3 regions of the Ochrobactrum sp. P6BSIII genome follow, and region 1 is predicted to be linked to each of the others. Evidence: predicted binding sites of a transcription regulator. Region 1 holds the regulator's gene; each other region holds the start of a gene.
What was found. Region 1 encodes LexA, which represses DNA repair genes until DNA is damaged. Its sites were predicted from a motif close to TGTTCNNNNTGTGTTCNG; they were not measured.

Region 1 (7,980 bases):
CGACCTCATTCCGCTTTGCCATCCACTCATGCTGAGCAAGGTCGCGGTGGATATAGTCCCGGATCACGCATTGCCCGGTCTGCGCGTGCGTGCGCTTGCCAAACTGAACGGCCGCACTGGCGTTGAAATGGAAGCGCTCACAGCCGTTTCCGTGACGTGCCTGACGATCTATGACATGGCCAAGGCTGTCGATCGCCATATGGAAATCGGCAATATTCGCGTTGTGGAAAAGAGCGGTGGCAAGTCCGGCGACTGGAAGGTCTGAAGCGGCCTCACAAAACTGAGTTCGAGAGGAAATACGATGTCCCTTCTCCCGGTCGAAGATGCTCTGGCGCGTATACTCTCCTCCGCAGAACCGCATGGCCTTGAAACTCTTACGCTGAATGAAGCTGGCGGGCGCGTTGTTGCCCGCGCCGTCGAGGCCCGTTTCCTGCAACCACCTTTCGACTGCTCGGCCATGGATGGCTATGCGCTGATAGCGCCTGCAGAAATCGCCTATCCCCTTCAGTTGACCATTATCGGTGAATCCGCTGCTGGCAAGCGTTTCGAAGGCTCCCTGCTGCCCGGACAGGCCGTGCGCATTTTCACCGGCGCGCCGATACCTGAAGCCGCTGATACGATTGTCATTCAGGAACATACCGAACGTTCCGGCGATCAGCTGACCATTCTGGAAGGCATCGAACCCGGACGGCATATCCGCCGGGCCGGTCTCGATTTTGCTCCCGGCAAGACCGTCATACCGGTCGGTCGCGAACTGGACGCACCCGCCCTGTCACTGGCTGCTGCAAGCGGCAATCCATCGCTCGATGTGTTTCGCAAACCGCGCATTTCCATATTGGCTACCGGCGATGAACTTGTTCCGCCCGGAGCCACGACCGGACCGGACCAGATCGTCGCTTCGAACAGTGTGGGCATTGCCGAAATCGTGCGCCGCGCTGGCGGCTACTCCGAAGATATGGGCATCATTCCGGACGATCCGACACAGATTGAATCGGCTATTGCCAGCGCTCTGAACAGTGGAACCGATATTCTGGTGACCGTTGGCGGCGCATCGGTCGGTGATCGCGATTACATGCATAGTGCTCTACGCAATTGCGGTGTCGATCTCGGTTTCTGGAAAATCGCCATGCGTCCCGGAAAACCACTTATGTACGGGCGCAAGACTGTCGACGGCAGCACCGTCCATGTGATAGGCCTGCCCGGAAACCCGGTTTCAAGCCTCGTTTGCAGCCTCGTTTTTCTTCGCCCGCTGATCGCGAAACTTGCAGGCACCGATCTGACGGCAGATATCCGCCCTGCGAAACTCGGTCAGGCGATGCCTGCCAATGACCATCGGCGCGATTTTGTACGCGCCACGGTCGAATCGCAAAGCGATGGAACGCTGCTGGCAACACCATTTCCAGTACAGGATTCGTCCATGCTGACAGCCCTCGTCGGCTCCAATGCATTGCTCATTCGTGACGAAAATGCCCCGGCAGCAGATGCAGGCAGTTCGTGCCGCGTGCTTATGCTACGTTAAAAAGCACCAGAATGGTCACTTTTGCTGCCTCGAAACAACGCGAAGCAAAAGCCACAATGGATTGAAAATAAAACGCTTCCTTGGATAAGGACCGGCCCGTCACGGGGCCCTGTGAACGTTCCGGCAACAAGCCGCCAGCCCGTTAATCATTTTAAAACCATTGCAGAACAAGACTGGAACATATAGTGTTCGTTCTGGTTTTGTTTTTCTCGATTCTTATCTGGTCGGAGGGTGTCGCGCATGTTGACCCGTAAGCAGCACGAGCTTCTGCTGTTCATTCATGATCGTCTGAAAGAAACAGGTATTCCGCCATCTTTTGACGAAATGAAGGAAGCGCTCGACCTTGCTTCCAAGTCGGGCATTCATCGGCTGATCACCGCTCTGGAAGAACGGGGCTTCATTCGCAGGCTGCCGAACCGGGCACGTGCGCTGGAAGTGCTTCGCCTGCCGGATTCGATTGCACCGGGACTGAACGCGCAGAAGAAATTTGCGCCGAGCGTCATCGAAGGCAGCCTGGGCAAGGCCCCTCCTGCACCGGTGCAGCCGTTACGCTCCGCACCTGTTGCGACCAATGATGATGTTTCGGCGACCGTATCGGTACCGGTCATGGGTCGCATCGCCGCCGGTGTGCCGATCTCAGCCATTCAAAGCCAGACGCATTCGCTCAGCCTCCCCCCGGAGATGATTGGTGCGGGCGAACATTATGCGCTGGAGGTCAAGGGCGACTCGATGATCGAAGCCGGGATTTTCGATGGCGATACAGTCATCATCAAGCGCGGCGATATCGCCAACCCGGGTGAAATCGTTGTCGCACTGGTTGATGATGAAGAAGCAACCTTGAAGCGGTTCCGCCGCAAGGGCGCATCTATTGCGCTTGAAGCCGCAAACCCAGCTTATGAAACACGTATCTTCGGCCCAGACCGCGTTCGCGTGCAGGGCAAGCTGGTCGGATTGATCCGCCGGTACTGATCGTTAGGTCCGAAAATGGAACCGCGTTTTCGGACGGACATGCGCAAAATGCGGCTTGAACCGCCGACTAGTTGAATTGCAACGCGCTCAAAACACTATTATCATTCGCATCTGCCCGGCCCCTGATCGTCAGTGGCCAGGCATTGCGTTTCTGCCTTTTGAGTAGGCTGCTTCTTCTTATATTCCCGATCAGGTAAGCCACGTGCCGCGCGCGAATAGAGCCGGAACAGATGCCACGGACGCCGTGGCTCATCGATGGCGAAAGCTAGCCTGTCGTCATAACGCGGATCGGTAAAATTGCGCCGCTGAGGTGTGCTGTCGTTTACGGACGTCAGATCGCCAGCAAGAGCCACGATAGAATTGCCGGTCGTGTCTTTCTTGTCGCCAAGTCTCATCTCCACTGTGCCTCGCAACGCCAGATCACGGCGGTTGATGACGAGCCTCTTTTGATGTGCACATCCCGGTATTTTCCCGGCTATCGCGAGGATAACGATATCACCGACATCGCAAGCGACGTCCTGAACGGCAGGATCAGCCGTATAGGCCAGTACACGCCCATCGCGTAATGTAATCGCGCATAATTCGTCTTCGCAGATAAAGCCGTCAGTCGGTATTCCGCGAAGCCTGTCTTTTGCGTGCTGTGGTATCAGGAATTGCGTTGCGAGATAGGCTGTTTTCCAGTTGTCTATTGTGAACTTTGACGGCCTGTCGCGGTTCACAGCAAAACGCCCATCGGGCAGACGAACCCCAACCAGCTTTGCATCTTCGGATATCACAACATCTGGAAACGGCTCGTGCACGAAGGCAATAAATCCCGCCAAAACAAATAGTAACGCCAGAATCTTGAATCGCGTTGTGAACAATACAGCGATCACGAGCGCTATGGTCCAGAATGCGAGCGCTGCTATCGGCATCGCTCCCGGATTGCCATCAGGCGACCATGACGCGATCATGCTCGCAAGGGTGCGGACAATCCAGATACCAGACCCGGCAATGGTCAATGGCAGCCAATCTAGGCCAAGTGGCATCAATACGAGGCCCAGAACGGAAAAAGGCATGACCAGTGTGGCGATCACCGGATCGGCCAGCACATTGCCGATCAGCCCGAACGGTGCGGTATTGTTGAAATGATAGGCGGCGAAAATGCCGCTCGCAATTCCTGCCACAAGCGATGTCCCGGCAGCAGCAATAGCTGATTTAACAACCTTCATTGGCAAACCGGCCGCTGGCGAAGCCGCACGCCTCTCCACATGCTGCAATTTTTTGGCTTTACGCGCTCCCCACCACGCATAGCCAGCAATCAGCGCCGCCGTTGCCGAATAGGACATCTGGAAACTCGGCCCGAGTATTTCATGCGGTGAGATTGCTATTGTCACCACACCGGCGACTGCCACATTGCGCATGCTGAGTGCAGCGCGGTCAAACAGCAATGCGCTAAGCATGACGGCGATCATCACATAGCTGCGCTGGGCTGCAACGTCGGCACCAGACATGGCGAGATAGAACGTGCAGCTTAGCAACGACAGGAAAGCGGCATATTTCTTGACCGGGTGCCGGACGCTGAAGGCTGGAAAGAGCGCAAAGGCAGACCTGAGAGCAAACATCACGACACCCGCCGCCAGCGCCATGTGCAGACCTGATATTGAGAGAATATGCGCCAGACCGGCCTTGCGAAGGTCCTCATTGGTCTCCTCGCTGATGCCACCGCGCGTACCGGCGATCAATGCGGCGGTGACATTGCCATCTTCACCGCCGATCACCTCCTCGACCCGTTCCGACACGCGCACGCGGAGCAAGGCAATCCATTCGCTGATTTCTGCCGTCAGACTTGTCTGTGGCGGAACATTTGCCGTCTTCGGATTTCCCAGAAAGAACCCGTTTGCTCCGATACCGTTGAAATAGGCATGGAAGGAAAAGTCGTAATTGCCCGGACGCACCGGGCCTGACGGCACCCGCAACCGCGCAAAGCCGGTCAATCCGCCACCGATCGATGTATCCGCCGGTATATCTCGCGCATTGATGCGAATACGTGTCGGTGAAAAGCGCAGTGTCGGGCGTTCTGTTGTCAGCAAATCCAGTGTGATACGCCAGCTTCCATTATCCTGTGCATCCAGTGCAACAACCCGGCCAGTGACACGCGTCGACACATCGGAACCGAGCATCGGCGTTGCCATGCGTACGGTTTCCCATTTGCCGCTCACAAGACCAAGCTGGAAAGCAACTGCCAATGTCAGCACCTGCCCGGCAAAGAAGTGCTTCCGCATCAGTATGCGAATGATAACCAGCCCGACCAGTAAGGCCAGAATGGGCGTCCAATCAGGTTCGAAGGAGAAAGTGAAATAGATCACCGCACCCAATCCGCTGAAAATCGGAATCAGCAGAAAGAAAATTCCGCGCGCCGTTTCGAGATGGATGGCTTCCGCGAAAGCAGCGGGAGTTCTCCGCGCCATGTCGGCAACGGTGTCGCGCCAGCCGGTTGGTTGAACGTCAGGCGGCTGATTTTGGCCATCATGATCGGCAGGCGCGGTTGTGGGTTCAGGCCACGGTTCTGGAAGATAAGAACACGTCAGGCCATCGGGCAGGCTTTTGACAAGCGCCCGCTCATTGGCCTCATCCGAAGCCTTGGCCATATCACCTAAGCGCGTCATGCCCCCGCCTGACTGCAAAAAAGGTCTTTTTGTCGAAATACCCCAAAAGAACAATGCCGCAAGGCGCCGAAACAAACGCGAAGCCCTTGCGCGTAGTGCTGCCTATGCTACATGAACGCCAGTCGAAATCGAGAGGGTTTCGTTATAGAAATCCTCGTTCTCGCTCTTTGGAAGCGAGTATCGGAATTCAGTTTTGCGCCCCTGCCCCGGCAATTGCCGCTGTCTTGACGGGCGCGCAATAAAGTGGAGCTACCATGTCGAAACCGGTCGTCACCCGTTTTGCCCCTTCGCCCACGGGTTATCTTCATATCGGCGGTGCCCGTACTGCCCTGTTCAACTGGCTTTATGCCAAGCACACGGGCGGCAAGATGCTGCTGCGTATTGAAGACACCGACCGTGAACGTTCCACCGATGCAGCCACCGCGGCCATTCTCGACGGTCTGACCTGGCTTGGTCTCGACTGGGAAGGCGATGCGATCTCGCAGTTCGAACGCGCTCCGCGTCACCGCGAAGTCGCCGAAGAACTCGTCGCTCTAGGCAAAGCCTATTACTGCTACACGACGCCGGAAGAGCTGGAAGAAATGCGCGAGAAGGCGCGTGCCGAAGGCCGCCCGCCGCGTTATGATGGCCGCTGGCGCGACCGCGATCCGTCCGAAGCGCCTGCAGGTGTAAAGCCTGTCATTCGCATCAAGGCGCCGCAGGAAGGCGAAACACTCGTGCGCGACGCCGTACAGGGCGATGTGCGCTTCCCCAACAAGGATCTCGATGATTTCATCATTCTGCGTTCCGACGGCACGCCGACCTACATGCACGCGGTTGTCGTTGACGACCATGACATGGGCGTCACGCATATCATCCGCGGCGACGATCATTTGACGAATGCAGCGCGCCAGACCGTGATCTATGACGCCATGGGTTGGGATGTGCCGCAGATGTCGCATATTCCGCTGATCCACGGCGCGGATGGTGCGAAGCTTTCCAAGCGTCACGGCGCTCTCGGCGTCGATGCCTATCGCGCCATGGGCTACCTGCCGGCGGCACTCCGCAATTATCTCGTCCGTCTTGGCTGGAGCCATGGTGACGACGAAATCATGTCGACCGAACAGATGATCGAATGGTTCGACGTGACGGACATCAACAAGGGCGCTGCCCGTTTCGACTTCCAGAAGCTCGAAGCGATCAACGGTCTTTATATGCGTGGCAGCGACGACAAGACACTGTTCGACGCTCTGGTGGCTGTCCTGCCGGAAATCGAAGGCGGCAAGGAACTCGCCGCAGCGCTCGACGACAAGCGCAGCGCGCAGCTCCTCGCAGCCATGTCGGGCCTCAAGGACCGCGCCAAGACGCTCGTTGAACTGGCAGACGGCGCGAAGTTCATCTTTGCAACCCGCCCGCTCGATCTGGACGAAAAGGCAGCCTCGCTACTTAACGAAGAGGGCCGCGCCGTTTTAAAATCCGTGCTGCCCGATCTGGAAGCTGCCGGAGATTGGACCATTGAATCACTGGATGCGGTGGTTCGAGCCCATGCAGAGAAAACCGGACTGAAACTGGGCAAGATTGCGCAACCGCTGCGTGCTGCTCTGACCGGTCGCGCTACCTCACCGGGCGTCTTTGATGTGCTTTTTGTACTGGGTCGTGAAGAGTCTTTGGGCCGTATTCGCGATCAAATCGGTTAAGGTGCTATCATTCACGCTGACGTGACGTAGCTTGCTTAAATAGTTCAAATTTCGCATTGCATCACGGACGGTTTGGGATAGTTTGGCGATCAAAATCGTAGCCGTAATGCGTTAAAAATCGGGCATCCCGCTGTTTTGGGGTGCCCGCCAAGAGATACGAGACAAGTTATAGCAGCGAATGCAATACTGCCGCCTAAGGCGGCAAAGTGGACATGAAAGGAAACATGATGTCAGCTAAGACAGCCAGCTTTACTCTCGACGGCAATACGTTCGATCTGCCTGTGCGACAAGGCACTGTCGGGCCGGACGTCGTCGATATCGGTCCGCTTTACAAGAATTCGCATGCGTTCACTTACGATCCAGGTTTCACCTCGACCGCTTCGTGCGAGTCCAAGATCACCTATATCGATGGCGACGAAGGCACCCTGCTCTATCGCGGCTATCCGATCGACCAGCTTGCCGAGCACGGCGACTTCCTCGAAACCTGCTACCTGCTGCTTTACGGTGAACTGCCGACGGCAACCCAGAAGGCCGATTTCGATTATCGCGTGACCCGTCACACGATGATCCACGAACAGATGACGCGCTTCTTCACCGGCTTCCGCCGCGATGCGCATCCAATGGCCGTCATGGTTGGCTGCGTTGGCGCCATGTCCGCATTCTACCACGACTCGACCGACATCACCGATCCGCATCAGCGCATGGTCGCTTCGATCCGCCTGATCGCCAAGGTGCCGACGCTCGCTGCAATGGCTTATAAGTACCATATCGGCCAGCCGTTCATGTACCCGAAGAACGATCTCGATTTCGCTTCGAACTTCCTGCACATGTGCTTTGGCGTTCCTTGCGAGGATTACAAGGTCAATCCGGTTCTGGCCCGCGCCATGGACCGCATCTTCATCCTGCACGCTGATCACGAGCAGAATGCATCGACCTCGACCGTACGTCTTGCCGGTTCGTCGGGCGCCAACCCATTCGCCTGCATCGCAGCTGGTGTTGCCTGCCTCTGGGGCCCTGCCCATGGCGGCGCAAACGAAGCAGCGCTCAACATGCTGGCCGAAATCGGCTCGGTAGATCGCATTCCGGAATTCGTCGCGCGCGCCAAGGACAAGAACGATCCGTTCCGTCTGATGGGCTTCGGTCACCGCGTCTACAAGAACTACGATCC
Region 2 (7,980 bases), on a different contig from region 1:
GAAGCATCTCTTCGCGCCGGAGGAACCGCATTCACGGCTGGTCGACAGCGTGTCTGGTCAGAACATTGCCAAGCTCGACGTGCGCGCGCAGGATGGGCGCATACTTTCTGTCGATGATGTCGTTCTGATCAAGGTCCGAGAAGACGATCTTTGAGCATTAGCTCTGGCGTTCGGCGATGAATCGCGCAGCCTGCTTGAGAATATCGGCATCCTTGCCGAAAGGAGCAAGCAGGCTTTCCGCCTGAGCGACAAGGCCCGACAATTGCTTGCGCGTCCAGTCGATGCCATGCAGTGCCACAAGGGTTGCCTTGCCGGCAGCTGCATCCTTGCCAGTCGCCTTGCCCATTGCAGCGGCATCTGCCGTCACGTCCAGAAGGTCGTCGGCAAGCTGGAAAGCAAGACCGATGGCTGAACCGAACTCCGCCATGCGTTCGCGATCTTCGCGGGAGGCGTCGGCGATGATCGCCCCTGCCTCGCAGGCAAAGCGGATCAGCGCGCCGGTTTTCATCGCCTGAAGCGTTATGATGCCAGCTTCGTCCGGCTTCTTTGTCTCGGCCATCAGATCGAGGGCCTGCCCGCCCGCCATGCCGCCAAGGCCCGAGGCACGGGCGAGGGCGGAAACCAGTTGTACGCGCACGGACGAATCGAGATCGGTCTCGTCAGAGGCAACAATGTCGAAAGCGTAGGTAAGAAGGCTGTCGCCCGCGAGAATCGCAGCCGCTTCGTCAAAGGCCTTGTGCACCGTTGGCTGGCCGCGGCGCAGATCATCATCGTCCATGGCGGGAAGATCGTCGTGAACGAGCGAATAGCAATGGATGCATTCCAGTGCCGCCGCAACCCGTAGCACGGCGTCGCCGCTCTTGCCGAATAGTGCAGCACTTTCCACAACCAGGAACGGACGCAGCCGTTTGCCACCATTCAGCACACCGTGACGCATGGCGGCAATCAGCCGTTCCGGGCGGGCGATCTCACCGCTGCGCAGGCGCTCATCAAGAAGCCCGATCAGCATCGCTTCCACTTCGTGGGCGCGATGGTTCAGGGCATCGGTGAATTCGACAGTCACATGTTCCATGATGATCGGCATGGACGAAAGCGCTAATTTGGTCAACTGGGCATATCGATCAGCACAGGCTTTTTCATCAGACGGTCATCAAACGATATGTTTCCGGCTTGTTTCCAACACAGGATTATGGAATCGGGTTCTATATTATTAAAGAATGGTTTATGTCGCTGGGGGAGTACATCAGGCGGTGGACGTGGCCAAAATCATCTTAAAGAGCAAAAACGGGCGCAGTTATCTGGCCGATCCCGTGTGGGGACGCCGGATCATTCTGGCGTTCCGGGTTTTGCTGGTGCTGGCGGTGTTGCCGCTCTTTCTCCTCCTCGTTTATTCAATCCCCTTCGTGCGCCCGGTCTCAATGCTGATGGTGAAGGACTATGTCCTGTTTCAGAATGTCGACCGGCGCTGGGTGAGCATCGATGATATTTCGCCGAATGTAATCAATGCGGTGATGATGGCGGAGGACGGCCAGTTTTGCAGTCATGGCGGTGTGGACTGGCATCAGCTGAGCATTGTGCTGGATGATGCCGGCGAAGGCGGCCCAAGCCGGGGCGCTTCCACCATCACTATGCAGACGGTGAAGAATCTCTTCCTGTGGAATGGGCGTTCTTTCATCCGCAAGGGGCTGGAATTTCCGCTGGCGCTGGCCGCGGACGCGATCCTGTCCAAGCGCCGGATCATGGAGATCTATCTGAACATCGCCGAGTGGGGGCCAGGCATTTACGGCATCGAAGCCGCCGCCCAGCATTATTTCAAGCGACCGGCGGCAAAGCTCAATGCGCAGCAGGCAGCGCTTCTGGCTGTGACATTGCCCAATCCGGCGCTGCGCAATCCGGCCAAGCCGACCCGCAACATGCAGCGCATCGCGCGGATCGTTGCCGGTCGCGCGGTACGCTCCGGTCCCTATGTGGCCTGCGTACAATAAATGCGAGTCATGAAAAAAAGATCAGACTCCGACTGGTCAAAGCCCGCAAGAGCGTGTATAGGCACCTGACTTTCCGGAATTTTGTCCGCTGTGACAGGCTCCACCGGGGCCGTGCCGGACGTTTATTGACCGATCAGTGGAGCTGGATCCATGGCAGTACCTAAAAGAAAAACGTCTCCGTCGAAGCGCGGCATGCGCCGTTCGGCTGACGCTCTGAAGGCCCCGACCTATGTCGAGGACAAGAACTCGGGCGAACTTCGTCGTCCGCATCATATCGATCTGAAGAGCGGTATGTATCGCGGCCGTCAGGTCCTCGAAGCTAAGGAATAGGTCTGACGCTGCGGTTACCGCAGCCTAGCAGACACGTTTCAAAAACGCCGTTTCCGGGAAACCGGGAGCGGCGTTTTCTTTTATTATCTTTCGGAATTTTAGAGAAACGAAGAATAAATCGCCGGTCGCAAGTCGGTCTAAACTGACCGGACATTTTTTTGCCTCAATGTAGCCGTTGAAAAGTACTGTGTATTATAAATTTATTTAATGGTGGCTATCAATGAATGATATCATCAAGGCAATCATATTAAATTCCAGCGTTTCTTTTAGATCTGCATCTTCTTTTTTTAATGTTATAGATAATGCAGATTATAAAGATAATTTCTCGAAATATATGTCTGACACACCTAATCTTGACGGGCGGTTGGACGAAAATAGCGCAAGGGCTATAGTGCATTTCGCCCACAAGAACTTGCGATAAAAGATAAAAAATGAAGGCCGCTATTATTGGGCGGCCTTCTTCTTTTTCAGTTCAACCGGCGTCTGCGGTGAAACCGGCCTTTTCTATGCCAGCAATGGCGACAGCTTCATCATTGTCTGACGTATCTCCCGAAACGCCGACCGCGCCAACAATTTCTCCATCGCTATTCTTGATGATGACGCCGCCAGGTACTGGAACGATTTTGCCGCCGGAAACGCCGGAGAGGCCTTCCAGAAAATGCGGGCGATCCTTTGCCTGATTGTGCAGCCAGCGCGAGCCGGTCCCGACCGCCAGAGCGCCAAAGGCTTTACCGGATGCAATCTCGAAGCGGAGGATCGACGTGCCGTCCTGGCGCTGAAACGCCTTGAGATTGCCGCCTGCATCGAAAACCGAGACGGCAAGCGGCTTGAGCTTTAGATCGCTGGCTTTGGCAAAGGCTGTTGCGATGATGGAATTGGCCTGATCGAGCGTGAGTTGGACCATGGGAACCTCCTGTTTCAATGCTGCCATTTTAGCGTCTGGGGGATGATCCGCATCCGCTAAAGTACCTCTATTCCGGAGAAACAGCTTTTCGCTTTACCGAAGGTTTATGATGTAATCCTTGCCAAGCCGGGCTTTTTGGTTTTTCTCTGTCGCAACAGTTTGTCACGGAGGAATAGCATGACTGCCGCAACCGATCCGAAAGCCATCGTCATCGCCAGCGCCGCTCGCACGGCAGTGGGGTCGTTCAACGGTGCTTTCGCCACTGTGCCTGCCCATGAACTGGGCGCGACCGTGATCAAGGCGGCGCTGGAACGGGCAGGCGTTGCGGCTGACGACGTGGATGAGGTTATTCTCGGACAGGTGCTGACGGCAGGCGAGGGGCAAAACCCAGCCCGTCAGGCCGCAATGGCCGCCGGTTGCCCGAAAGAAGCAACGGGTTTTGCGATCAACCAGCTTTGCGGCTCCGGCCTGCGCGCTGTTGCGCTCGGCATGCAGCAGATCCAGTCCGGCGATGCGAAGGTTATCGTGGCTGGCGGTCAGGAATCCATGTCCATGGCGCCGCATTGTGCGCATTTGCGCGGCGGCGTGAAAATGGGCGACTTCAAGATGATCGACACCATGCTCAAGGACGGCCTGACCGATGCGTTCCACGGCTATCACATGGGGATCACCGCAGAAAACATTGCACGCCAGTGGCAATTGACCCGTGCCGATCAGGATGAATTCGCGCTCGGCTCCCAGCAGAAGGCGGAAGCCGCGCAGAAGGCCGGAAAGTTCGAGGATGAAATCGTCCCGTTCACTGTCAAGACGCGCAAGGGCGACGTTGTCGTTTCGTCCGACGAATATATTCGTCCGGGCACGACCATCGAAGCGCTGACCAAGCTGAAGCCCGCCTTCGACAAGGAAGGCACGGTGACGGCGGGCAATGCCTCCGGTCTGAATGACGGCGCTGCGGCAGTCGTACTAATGGAGGCCGAGGAAGCCAGCAAGCGCGGCGTGAAGCCGCTTGCGCGTATTGTTTCCTGGGCAACGGCTGGTGTCGATCCGTCGATCATGGGTACTGGTCCGATCCCGGCAACGCGCAAGGCGCTGGAAAAGGCGGGCTGGACGATTGACGATCTGGAACTGGTGGAAGCCAATGAAGCTTTCGCCGCACAATCCTGCGCCGTTGTTCGCGATCTTGGCCTGAATCCGGAGATCGTCAACGTCAATGGTGGCGCAATTGCCATCGGCCATCCGATTGGCGCGTCAGGCGCGCGCGTGTTGACCACGCTGCTTTATGAAATGAAGCGCCGTGATGCCAAGCGCGGTCTCGCGACACTTTGCATCGGCGGCGGCATGGGTGTTGCCATGTGTGTCGAGCGCGACTGATCTGCTTCCGATCAGGCTTTATCTTTCGGGCAGGCTGTGGGTTTCCGCAGCCTGCCTTTTTATGTCCGCAATGACAGGCTTGATGGCGAATGCAGACGGGGAGGGTTCCGCTTGAGCGTTCAAAGGTTAACGCCAAACGGCTTCTCTGTCCGGTTTTCGGGTGTATCGTTGCGGTAATCGATGTTCCAATATGGTGCGCTTTGGTGAAAGCCTACCAGATATGGTGAGAACAAAGAGAGAAAATTGATCAATCACCGATTCGTCGCCGATTCGTTCCGGCTTTGGCCTGAAGGTTAATGAAAATGGCTTTCGCGACTTGATTTTCGATAACCAACTATTAGGAATTGTTAAGTTTTCTTTAAACTGCTCAAAGTGCTGTCATAAGCTGTTGACGCGCTTCTGGCAAAAGTTAACGCCAATCGCGTTCTGTTCTGTTTATGTTGGGACGTCGCATCTATGAGATTCAGCATATGGTGGCTATCGACAATCCGGTTACCATATGTTGCCGTGAACAAAAGGCGAAGGAATCAGAGTCAGCGATTCGTAGCCGATTCGTTCCAGAGTCGTTCTATTCGTTAAATCGGGTCGTTCGCTGAGATCGGCCATTTGTAAAAAATGTCGGGCTGCCTATTTTAAAATCGCGGGTGGTTCAAACTTAACAGGAGCGCTTTCGGCCAAGGTCGTATAGTGCTATCGCAAGACACGACAATCGGCCTCCCAATTGCATGTTGGGGTGCCTGCACCGGGAATTCTATTATTGGCATGAACCAACGCCCTGCCCATGATTTGCCGCTGACCCTGAGCGGCCGCGACGTGACTGCGGTGCTGGGGCCAACCAATACCGGCAAAACCCATCTCGCAATCGAGCGTATGCTGTCGCACGGGAGCGGCATGATCGGCCTGCCGCTGCGCCTTCTGGCGCGCGAGGTCTACAATCGTGTCGTCGAACGGGTCGGCGTGGCTAATGTCGCGCTGGTCACCGGCGAGGAAAAGATCGTCCCGCCCACTGCGCGTTATTCCGTTTGCACTGTGGAAGCCATGCCGCGCCGCACCGATGTGGCATTCGTCGCCATCGACGAAGTGCAACTCGCTGGCGATCTTGAACGCGGACATATTTTCACAGACCGTATTTTACATCTGCGCGGACGACAGGAAACACTTCTGCTCGGTGCCGCGACCATGCGCACCATTCTGGAAAAACTCCTGCGCGGCATTAATGTGGTAACACGCCCGCGCCTGTCGCATCTGGCCTATGCCGGTTCCAAGAAGATCACGCGCCTGCCGAACCGGTCTGCCATCGTCGCATTTTCTGCCGATGAGGTTTACGCGATTGCCGAGTTGATCCGTCGCCAACGCGGCGGGGCTGCTGTGGTGATGGGCGCTTTGTCGCCGCGCACGCGCAACGCGCAGGTCGAGCTTTATCAGTCGGGCGACGTAGATTTTCTTGTGGCGACAGATGCCATCGGCATGGGCCTCAATCTCGATGTCGATCATGTGGCCTTCGCGCAGAACCGTAAGTTCGATGGCTATCAGTTCCGTGATCTCACGCCTGCCGAAGTGGGGCAGATCGCCGGTCGCGCCGGTCGCCATCTGCGCGACGGCACATTTGGTGTGACGGGGCAGGTGCAGCCCTTCGACGACGAACTGGTCGAGCGGGTGGAAGCGCATAATTTCGATCCGGTGAAAGTGCTGCAATGGCGCACGGAGCGTTTCGACTTCTCGTCGATTGAGGCACTGCGCCGATCACTGGAAACCCCGGCCCCGGTCGAGGGGCTTGCCAAGGCTTTGCCGGCTGTTGACCAGCAGGCGCTTGAAAATCTGTCGAAAGACGGAGAGATTGTGCGCCTTGCGACAACGCCGGCGCGAATTGAACTTTTGTGGGATGCCTGTGCGCTTCCCGATTATCGTAAGATCGCACCGGCACAACATGCCGATATCATTGCGTCTATCTATCAGGATCTAGTGCGCCGAGGGAGCGTCGATGAAGATTATATGAGCGAACAGGTGCGCCGCGCCGACAGTACAGAGGGGGAAATCGACACTCTGTCGCACCGCGTGGCGCAAATTCGAACCTGGACTTTTGTGTCGCATAGGCCCGGTTGGCTTGCCGATCCGACACACTGGCAGGAAAAGACGCGCGAAATAGAGGACAGATTGTCCGACGCGCTGCATGAAAGGTTGACGAAACGCTTTGTAGACCGCAGGACAAGCGTGCTTATGAGGCGCCTGAGAGAGAATGCCATGCTTGAAGCAGAAATCAGCCCGGCCGGAGACGTGAGTGTCGAAGGCCACAATATTGGGCAACTGGAAGGATTCCGTTTCACCGCCGACGTCCAGGCCGAGGGGCCGGACGCGAAGGCAGTGAAGACGGCTGCGCAAAAGGCGCTGGCCGCCGAGTTCGATCGCCGTGCGGAGCGCTTTGCGGCTGCTCCCAACGGAGACTTCGCGCTTGGTTCGGACGGCGTCTTGCGCTGGGTCGGTGCGACCGTCGCAACTTTGGTTGCAGGTGACGACATTCTGAAGCCGCGCACGGTGATCCTTGCCGACGAACAGCTCACCGGTCCCGCACGGGACAAGGTCGCTGCGCGCATTGACCGTTTCGTGGCGCATCACATCGAAACCGTTTTGAAGCCCCTGACCGATCTGGCTGGTGCAGACGCGCTGACCGGCATGACGCGCGGTCTGGCTTTCCAGATCGTCGAGAACCTCGGTATTCTCCAGCGCCGTGAGGTGGTGGAGGAAGTACGCGGTCTCGATCAAGATTCGCGTGCGGCGCTCCGTCGTCTCGGCGTGCGTTTCGGTGCCTATCACGTCTTCATGCCCATGCTGCTGAAGCCGGCTCCTGCCGGTCTCATCACGCTGCTCTGGGCCTTGAAGAACGATGGCCGCGAGCGTGCCGGTTACGGCGATGTGGTCAATGTTCTGGCTGCTGGTCGTACGTCGGTTGTCGTCGATCCGGCTTTCGATCCGATGTTCTACCGTCTGGCAGGCTATCGCGTGCTTGGCCGTCGTGCAGTTCGTATCGACATTCTGGAACGTCTTGCCGATCTCATCCGTCCGGCTCTGGCCTGGCGTCCGGGTTCGGGTGTTCGTCCGGATGGCGCTTATGACGGCGGACGTTTCATCGTCACGCCTGCCATGATGTCGATCCTCGGTGCGACCACCGAAGACATGGAAGAAATCCTCAAGAGCCTGGGCTATCGCCATGAGGCGATGGAAGCAGCCGATGTTGCGGCCAAGCTTGCAGAACTGGATGCCTTTGCTGCCGAAGCTGCTGCCAAGGATGCAGGCGTCGCCGTTTCCGCTGTTGCAGCGGAAGCTGAAAAGCCTGCCGTGCCTGCTGCAGAACCAGTGCCAGCACCGGTTGTCGCTGTAGAAGTGAAGGCTGAA
Region 3 (7,980 bases), on a different contig from region 1:
TCAGGATTGGCGGGCTTTTCTCGGTCAGGGCGCGCTGCCTGCGCTGTCGAGCCTGCGATATTTCGCCCGTGCCGTGACCCCGCCGGAACACGTCCGTCGATTCGATACCCGCTTCTTCATCGCGTTTTGCGACAGCCTGCCGGAATTCGGCAAACAACAGCTTGCACCAAGTGGCGAACTGGAGAACCTCGACTGGGTATCGATTGATGATGTGGCGAAGCTCGATGTCGCTCTCATCACCCAGATCATATTGAAGGAAGCCAAAAGCCTTCTGGCTGAAACACGCCTTGATTTGCCTGCTGCCCTCCCGGTGGTGCAATACCGTATGCGGCACGGCCGCTTTGTCCGTGAAGTGATCTGAACTGATGAATAAAGAAATTCCAGCAACCGACCGTGCTTCTACCAAAACGAGCGCGGCAGGTGTAAAAGGCGCTCCTCCGCAAGAAGGCCAGATGCACTGGCGTTCGCTTGCAGCCGCCATTGCGACCATCAGTGCGGTGGGTGCTGCTATCGGGCTGGGCATTCCGCTCCTCAGCGTGCTGCTGGAAAGCCGTGGTCATTCGGCAAGCCTCATCGGCGCCAATACGGCTGTTGCAGGCCTTGCCTCCATCGCCGCGGCCCCGCTCGCCGCCCCAATCGCCGCAAGGCTTGGCGTGGTCAAGGCCATCTTCCTGATGCTTATCATCGGCGGCGTTGCCTTCCTCGGCTTTCATTTTTTCCAGCCGCTCTGGGCGTGGTTTGCGCTGCGCATCGTGCTGCATTTCGCGCTGACGGTGCTCTTCGTCCTGTCTGAATATTGGATCAATGCCTCGGCGCCGCCTGAAAAACGAGGGCTGGTGCTCGGCATCTACTCCACATCGCTTTCGCTCGGCTTTGCGCTTGGGCCTTGGCTTTTCTCGAAAATCGGCAGTGCCGGTGGCCTACCGTTCTTCGTCGGATTCGCGATCATAATGGTCGCGCTCATCCCCGTGACGATTGCCTGGCGCGACAGCCCCGATTTTGAGGAAGGCGAACATGTTCCCTTCCTGCCGTTCATTTTCGCGGTACCGACCGCGACGATGGCAGTCTTCGTCTTTGGCGCGGTGGAAACGGGCGGCTTTGCGTTGTTCCCGGTTTTCGGCGCACGGATCGGCTATCCGGAAGCAGACGCTGCGCTTCTGCTGACAATGATCGGCCTCGGCAATGTGCTGTTGCAAATTCCGCTCGGGATTATCAGCGACAAGATACCGGATCGGCGCAAACTTCTGTTGTTTTGCGCGGTCACCGGTCTCATCGGCATGATCGCGCTGCCCTATCTGATGAACCAGTGGTATCTGATGGCGGGCGTCCTGTTTTTGTGGGGCGGTGTCGTGGCTGGCCTTTATACGGTGGGCCTTGCCCATCTCGGCTCAGAACTGACTGGCCGCGAGTTGGCCTCGGCCAATGCCGCCTTCGTGTTTTGTTATGCAATTGGCATGCTGGCAGGCCCGCAGGCCGTCGGTGTCGGCATGGATGCTTTCGGCCCGGCAGGTTTTTCGTGGACGCTTGGGGTATTTTTTGCCGCATATGCGATCTTTGCAGCAGGAAGACTGCTTTTCAGAAAGAAGCGGTCTTGACTTTTCGGCCCCAATCCGTAGTTATGCGGCGAATTTCCGCTGCCGGGTGAATTGCCGGAATCGCTGGCGGTTACCATCCATAGAGTATGACCCCGGAGAATGGGAACCCGATAAGCGGGTCCGGTTTCCGAAAAGGTGATGCTCCGGCAAAGTTAAAGAGCAGGTATTTCGATATGGCCAAGGCTACGACGATCAAGATCAAGCTTTTGTCGACCGCTGACACCGGCTTCTTCTACGTTACGAAGAAGAACAGCCGCACGATGACGGAAAAGATGACAAAGACCAAGTACGACCCGATTGCGCGCAAGCACGTCGACTTCAAGGAAACGAAGATCAAGTAATTCGTTTCCTGTGTTGCCCTTGCGGTGACCGGAATCAAAAAAGCCGTCTCTCACGAGACGGCTTTTTGTTTTTGATCTGATTTTATCAAAACAGTCAGGCTGCCGAAGCGACCACCCGATTGCGCCCGTTCTTTTTTGCGAGATAAAGCGCGGCATCGGTTCTGTCGAACAGCGCTTCGACGCTGTCACCCATCAGGCGCAAGCCTGCCAGACCGACACTGATCGTCATATTGACCTTGTGACGTCCGCTGGCGACCGAAAAGGGCACAGCCTCCACAGAGGTGCGGATACGCTCTGCAACGGCAGCTCCGGCCTGCAAATCAGTATCCGGCAGCACGACGATGAACTCCTCACCGCCATAGCGGCACATCAAATCCATGCCACGTATATTCTTGCGCAGGCGCGAGGCGAATTCACGCAAAACGTCGTCCCCCGCATCGTGTCCGTACTGATCGTTGACGCGCTTGAAATAATCGAAGTCAATCATAATGACCGTCAGCGGGCGCTCCCGGCCCGTTGCGCGGCTATACAGCACCGGCATATGCGTATCGAGATAGCGGCGATTGTGCAGGCCTGTGAGGTCGTCTGTAACGGCCATGGTAATGGAGCGGTTCAGACTTTGCCGCAGCAGATCGTTGTAGCACTTACGCTTGATCTGCGTGCGCAGCCGCGCAAAAAGCTCCAGCTTTTCCAGCGGGCGCATCAGATAGTCGTTGACGCCAAGTTCCAGCGCGCGAACAACAAGCGCGCCTTCATCTTCCCGCACGATCAGGATAATGGGCACCAGTCGGGTGCGCTCGATGGTGCGCAGTTGCGAGCACAAACGCAGCGGATCGTAATAGGTGAAAGCCGCCGAAACGACGATACTGTCGTAATCCGCTTCGATCGCCTTGATCAGAGCGGTATTGGCATCATTAGCGATATCGACTCTATAGGTCTCACTTAAAATCAGGCGCAAACGTGCTGCCGCCGTTTCATCCTCATCCACGATGAGGATACGCGCGGCGTCCTGCCGGTTTGGACCGGAACCGGAAACCTTGGCTAAAAGCAGCGCCTCAACTTCCGCATCGGCCACGCTGTTGCTGCGCTGGAACAGTTCGTCCGACACCAGCTTCAGGCGGGCGAGGCTTTTCACGCGGGACATCAAGTGAAGATCGTTGACCGGCTTGGACAGGAAATCGTCTGCACCTGCCTCCAATCCGCGAATCTTGTCTTCCGGGCGGTCAAGAGACGTCACCATAACGACAGGAATGTTGGAGGTGCGCGGGTCGTCCTTCAGCTTGCGGCAGACCTCGAAGCCATCCATGCCGGGCATGAGAACATCGAGCAGGACGACATCAATCTGGCCGCCCAGACAAATCTCGAAGGCATCGAACCCATTATAGGCACTGACGACTTCATAATATTCAGCAAGCAGCCTCGCTTCCAGGAGCTTCACATTGGAAGCCACATCATCGACGACGAGAATTCTGGCAGTCATGATCCCCCTCGCCTGGTCGAGCCTAAGCGTCGCCCAGATAAGACTTTATCGTTTCTATAAATCTTGGAACAGAAATAGGCTTCGAGATATAAGCCTCGCATCCGCCCTGCCGGATGCGCTCCTCATCGCCTTTCATGGCGAAAGCCGTGACGGCAATCACCGGAATATGGCGCAGTTCTTCATCGTCTTTCAGCCACTTGGTCACTTCCAGACCTGAGACTTCCGGAAGCTGGATATCCATGAGAATGAGGTCTGGCCGGTGTTCGCGTGCGAGATCAAGCGCCTCGAGACCGTTTCGTGTCCGGATCGTTTCGTATCCGCTGGCTTCGATAAGATCGCGAAACAACTTCATATTCAATTCGTTGTCTTCGACGATCATTACGCTTTTCGTCATCGAAACTTCCCTGGGGCAATTCCCCGGCCCGATTTTTCATTCATCCACTGGCATTGGCTGACACCAGACAGTGCGCGCCGACATTCCCCTCGGTGCACTCTTTGATTTAACCTCATTTCATTGACGAAAGGCAAATAATTCCGTTGTCGCTACAAGGGCATGCATCTTATATGAAAACAATAGCAGGCCTTAGCGGCGGCTGTTGGGATCGCTTGAAATGGAGAGTGACGGTGAAAACGCTTATGAACGAAACAGAAGCGCAAGGCCTCGCCATTGAAGCTTTGGCATGGCTCGCGCAGGATAAGGATTTGCTGCCCCGCTTTCTGGCACTGACGGGCATCGAAGCCTCATCCATCCGTCAGGCTGCGCGTGAACCGGGCTTTCTGGCCGGTGTGCTCCAGTTTTTCCTGAGCCACGAACCGACGCTGATGCGCTTCTGTGAGGAAACCGGGCGTGACCCGGCCATTATCCAGAAAGCGGCCTCGTTTTTGCCCGGTGGTGCAGGCCAGCATTTGCAGAGCGGCGCCAACTGATTCGAAGACGCCGTTCTGTTTCACACCTGATTTCAGGCAGCAGTTGGTCCCGTGACCACCTCTTCGGCTGTCGAAACGCTGACAACGTTCAACTCATGTGCGCGCCCGTCGCGTGCGGTCCATGAAATCGACTGACCGGGCGCAAGGCCGATCAATGCCGTGCCAATCGGTGTCAGAATCGAAATCTTGCCCTGCGCAATGTCCGCCTCGCCGGGATAAACAAGCGTCACGCGGCGCTCATGTCCGTCATTGGAACGGAATTCAACCACCGAGCCCATATGCACAACGTTCTGCGGCAGGCGCTTGGCAGGCACAACCTTGGCGCGGTCAAGTTCGGCCATCAGCTCGTCGGCGATTTCCTCGTGCTGCTCGGGGACGCTGTTGGCCAGCCCCATCAGGCGCTCGTAATCAACGTCACTGACGACAATATTAGGCTTCTTGCGATTCTTGACGCTCATGGCGATAGCTCACTGTTATAAAGATAAATATCTCCGAGCGTCTTGGCTCGAAGTGGATGATTGGGATGTTTTTGTGAAAGCGCTTATCGAGTTCGCTTGAGACAAGCGACGAACCATCCCCCGGAGCCCATCTGCGCTAGGCAGGGCTCGAGGGCCTTTATCCCGCGATCGGTTGAACCCGATGGAGTATGGCGGCCAAATGGTTGTTCATGACACTAAACTTGGTGATATCGCAGCCAATGTCAAGAGCATGACGGTTAGGCGCGGCTCTGCCAGTGGCGCCGCGCCGGATTGATGATATAGAAGATATGTTCCTTTTATGTTCATCAGGCCAGCCTCGTTCCGATGATAACTGGTCAGACGACAATGCTGTGCACATTCACGATGGTCGAGAATTTCGCCGGAAACAGTTCTGAGCAAGGCTTATGCCGCGACTGCCTGTCGTTGCAGAAGAGCGCTTCCGTGCGCCGCTGTTATTCCTGCGGCAGCCCGCGCCTGATACGACACCCGGAACTATACAGGCTAACGCTTGCCCATATCGACTGCGATGCTTTTTACGCATCGGTGGAAAAGCGCGATAACCCCGAATTACGCGACAAGCCGCTCATTATCGGCGGCGGTAAGCGCGGCGTCGTTTCCACCGCTTGCTATATTGCGCGTATTCATGGCGTGCGCTCGGCCATGCCTATGTACAAGGCGCTTGACGCCTGTCCGGAAGCCGTCGTCATCAAACCCAATATGGAGAAATATGCCCGCGTCGGGCGCGAGGTGCGTCAACTGATGCGCGACCTCACCCCACTGGTCGAGCCGCTTTCCATTGACGAAGCGTTTCTCGATCTCAGTGGCACCGAACGATTGCACAAGGCACCGCCCGCCGTTGTTCTGGCGCGCTTTTCCAAACGCGTGGAAAGCGAAATCGGAATCAGCGCGTCCATCGGCCTGTCCTATTGCAAATATCTCGCCAAGGTGGCTTCCGACTTGGAGAAGCCGCGCGGCTTTTCTGTTATCGGCGAAGCCGAGGCGCTGGATTTTCTGCGCGACAAGCCAGTGAGCATGATCTGGGGTGTCGGCAAGGCATTTGCGGCCAAGCTGGAAAGCGATGGCATCCGCAATATCGGTCAGCTTCAGACCATGGATGAAGGCGCACTGATGAAGGCCTATGGCACCATGGGCCAACGTCTGTATCGCCTGTCGCGTGGACAGGATAGCCGGCGTGTCGAGCCTGATCACGATATGAAAAGCGTTTCGGCAGAAACAACCTTCAACACCGATCTTTCGACAGCTGCTGATCTCGTTCCTGTTTTGCGCGCGCTTGCCGAAAAAGTATCGCGTCGCCTGAAGGCTGGCGAAATTGCCGGACGCACGGTTGTGCTCAAGCTCAAAACACAGGACTTCAAGCTACGCACCCGCAATCGCCAGCTTTCCGACCCGACCCAGCTGGCCGACCGCATTTTCCGTCATGGATTGCAGCTTCTCGAAAAGGAGTTGGACGGAACCAAATTCCGACTGCTTGGCATCGGCGTCAGCGAGCTTTCATCGAGCGAGCGAGCCGATCCGCCCGATCTGGTCGACACACAAGCCACCAAACGCGCTGTGGCTGAAACCGCGATTGATCGCCTGCGCAACAAGTTCGGGCTGAATGCAGTGGAAACGGGCTATACCTTCTCGAAAGGCAACCTCGCCCGCACACAGACACCGCCAGATCGCGACGAAGAGGATTGAGTGGTTGCTGCCTGAGTGGAATTCATACCGCTCGGTTTCGCGCTGAAACTAACTTGTTTCGGCGCGAGACTTGCGGTTCAATCCCGATAAATACAGACACGGAGGATAGAATGCTCACAGGACCACTATGTCGAGCGGGCCGCGCACTCGTTGAGATTTCGCGCGATAATCTTGCGAAGCTGTCAAAAGTGGACGCATCGGTTATCGAAGACTTCGAACGAAAAATCGATAAGCCTTCAGCCGAAGTTATCAACAAGCTGCAAGTGGCTCTGGAAGACTTAGGTGCGGTCTTTATCCCTGAAGATGAGCGCGGCGTTGGCGTTCGGTTGAAATTCACGGCTTCGGAAGCCAAACGCATCGCCATCCTCGAAGGCGAAGGCGGCATTATAGCCCAGGATGACGTGACCTGACACACCGCTCGGTGGCCGTGTAACGAGCCGTTTGTACGGCAAATGCCGCGATGTAATGGGATCGTAGCAGCAAAGCACGAATGAGCGTCTGCCCCGCCTAAACGGGGCAAATTTCTCACCCGCCCCAAACGGTCTTGCCACCAGCGAGGCCCGATCCCGAACCTCCCAAAGATCCTACCCTGTTCTTGCCGCTCGCAAGGATGGTAGCAGCAGATTTTTCGGACTTTACTGTCTGAGTGTCCATGTTTCCATTCGCTGGCACTGCTGCGAACGCAGTCCCCGTCACCATGAATGCACCAACAGCTAACAATGCTATGGTCTTCATCATTCCTCCTCTGCTGGTCTCGCCAGCATGACGCCGAAATACAATCTGATCATGCCGGCGTTGTTACACAATCCAGGTAGAGCAAACGCCAGAATTGGCTTCTATGCTATACGGCACTTGTCGTATTTCGGCATGCGAAGGCTATTTGGATGCGATCAACAATATTGAATCTTTACATGGCTATAGCATAAGGTCGATAATAGAAGTCCGGGCGGGACATAAACCATATTGGCAGGAGAGCACCTTATGTCACCGAAGCTCAAAGCCGCGCTCGTCGGCGCAATCGTTGCAATTGTCGTAGGCTTCGCCGCATCGCAAGGTCTGATCAGCCAACAGACGGCAGAAGAAATCAAGGCCAAGACAAATGAAGTTCTTGCAGAAGAACCTGCCCCCGCTCCCACACAGACGCCTCAGCCGCAAACGAATGAACCCCAGCCGCAAGCGCAGCAACAATAGGCTTGCACCTGTCTTCCGCCCAGCATTGCGCTAACCGCTTGCTTCGCACGCACAGCGGTTCAGACAGAAACCATGCGTTACGGGAGGGGGTGCAGAGTGAACAGATTGCCACACCTCAATTTGGTGTGGGAGAACGCCCGGGGAACAGATTGCCACACTCAATAAATTAATCATTGAGTATCAAGTGCTTATAGTGATTTTTGGAAAGAGATGGAGGCCTCGCCCGGAATCGAACCGGGGTGCAAGGATTTGCAGTCCTCTGCGTA

Region 2: the regulator LexA is predicted to act here: its motif matches at 5,144-5,161, upstream of FHW00_RS15395 (helicase-related protein).
Region 3: the regulator LexA is predicted to act here: its motif matches at 5,111-5,128, upstream of FHW00_RS03730 (DNA polymerase IV).

The regions. Positions count from the first base shown of each region.
Region 1 is NZ_JACGXB010000020.1:6,023-14,002, reverse strand. It holds gene moaC (cyclic pyranopterin monophosphate synthase MoaC) at 1-265, shown strand, start outside; gene FHW00_RS21405 (molybdopterin molybdotransferase MoeA) at 302-1,519, shown strand; gene lexA (transcriptional repressor LexA) at 1,760-2,488, shown strand; gene FHW00_RS21395 (ComEC/Rec2 family competence protein) at 2,590-5,136, opposite strand; gene gltX (glutamate--tRNA ligase) at 5,391-6,812, shown strand; gene gltA (citrate synthase) at 7,040-7,980, shown strand, end outside.
Region 2 is NZ_JACGXB010000010.1:117,746-125,725, reverse strand. It holds gene FHW00_RS15425 (winged helix-turn-helix transcriptional regulator) at 1-154, shown strand, start outside; gene FHW00_RS15420 (polyprenyl synthetase family protein) at 158-1,072, opposite strand; gene mtgA (monofunctional biosynthetic peptidoglycan transglycosylase) at 1,257-1,985, shown strand; gene rpmF (50S ribosomal protein L32) at 2,136-2,315, shown strand; gene FHW00_RS15405 (GlcG/HbpS family heme-binding protein) at 2,788-3,219, opposite strand; gene FHW00_RS15400 (acetyl-CoA C-acetyltransferase) at 3,397-4,590, shown strand; gene FHW00_RS15395 (helicase-related protein) at 5,353-7,980, shown strand, end outside.
Region 3 is NZ_JACGXB010000002.1:290,804-298,783, reverse strand. It holds gene FHW00_RS03765 (NUDIX hydrolase) at 1-361, shown strand, start outside; gene FHW00_RS03760 (MFS transporter) at 453-1,595, shown strand; gene rpmG (50S ribosomal protein L33) at 1,769-1,936, shown strand; gene FHW00_RS03750 (PleD family two-component system response regulator) at 2,031-3,416, opposite strand; gene FHW00_RS03745 (response regulator) at 3,439-3,810, opposite strand; gene FHW00_RS03740 (DUF3572 domain-containing protein) at 4,041-4,343, shown strand; gene rnk (nucleoside diphosphate kinase regulator) at 4,376-4,801, opposite strand; gene FHW00_RS03730 (DNA polymerase IV) at 5,186-6,523, shown strand; gene FHW00_RS03725 (hypothetical protein) at 6,634-6,933, shown strand; gene FHW00_RS03720 (hypothetical protein) at 7,505-7,714, shown strand; tRNA gene FHW00_RS03715 (tRNA-Cys) at 7,926-7,980, opposite strand, start outside.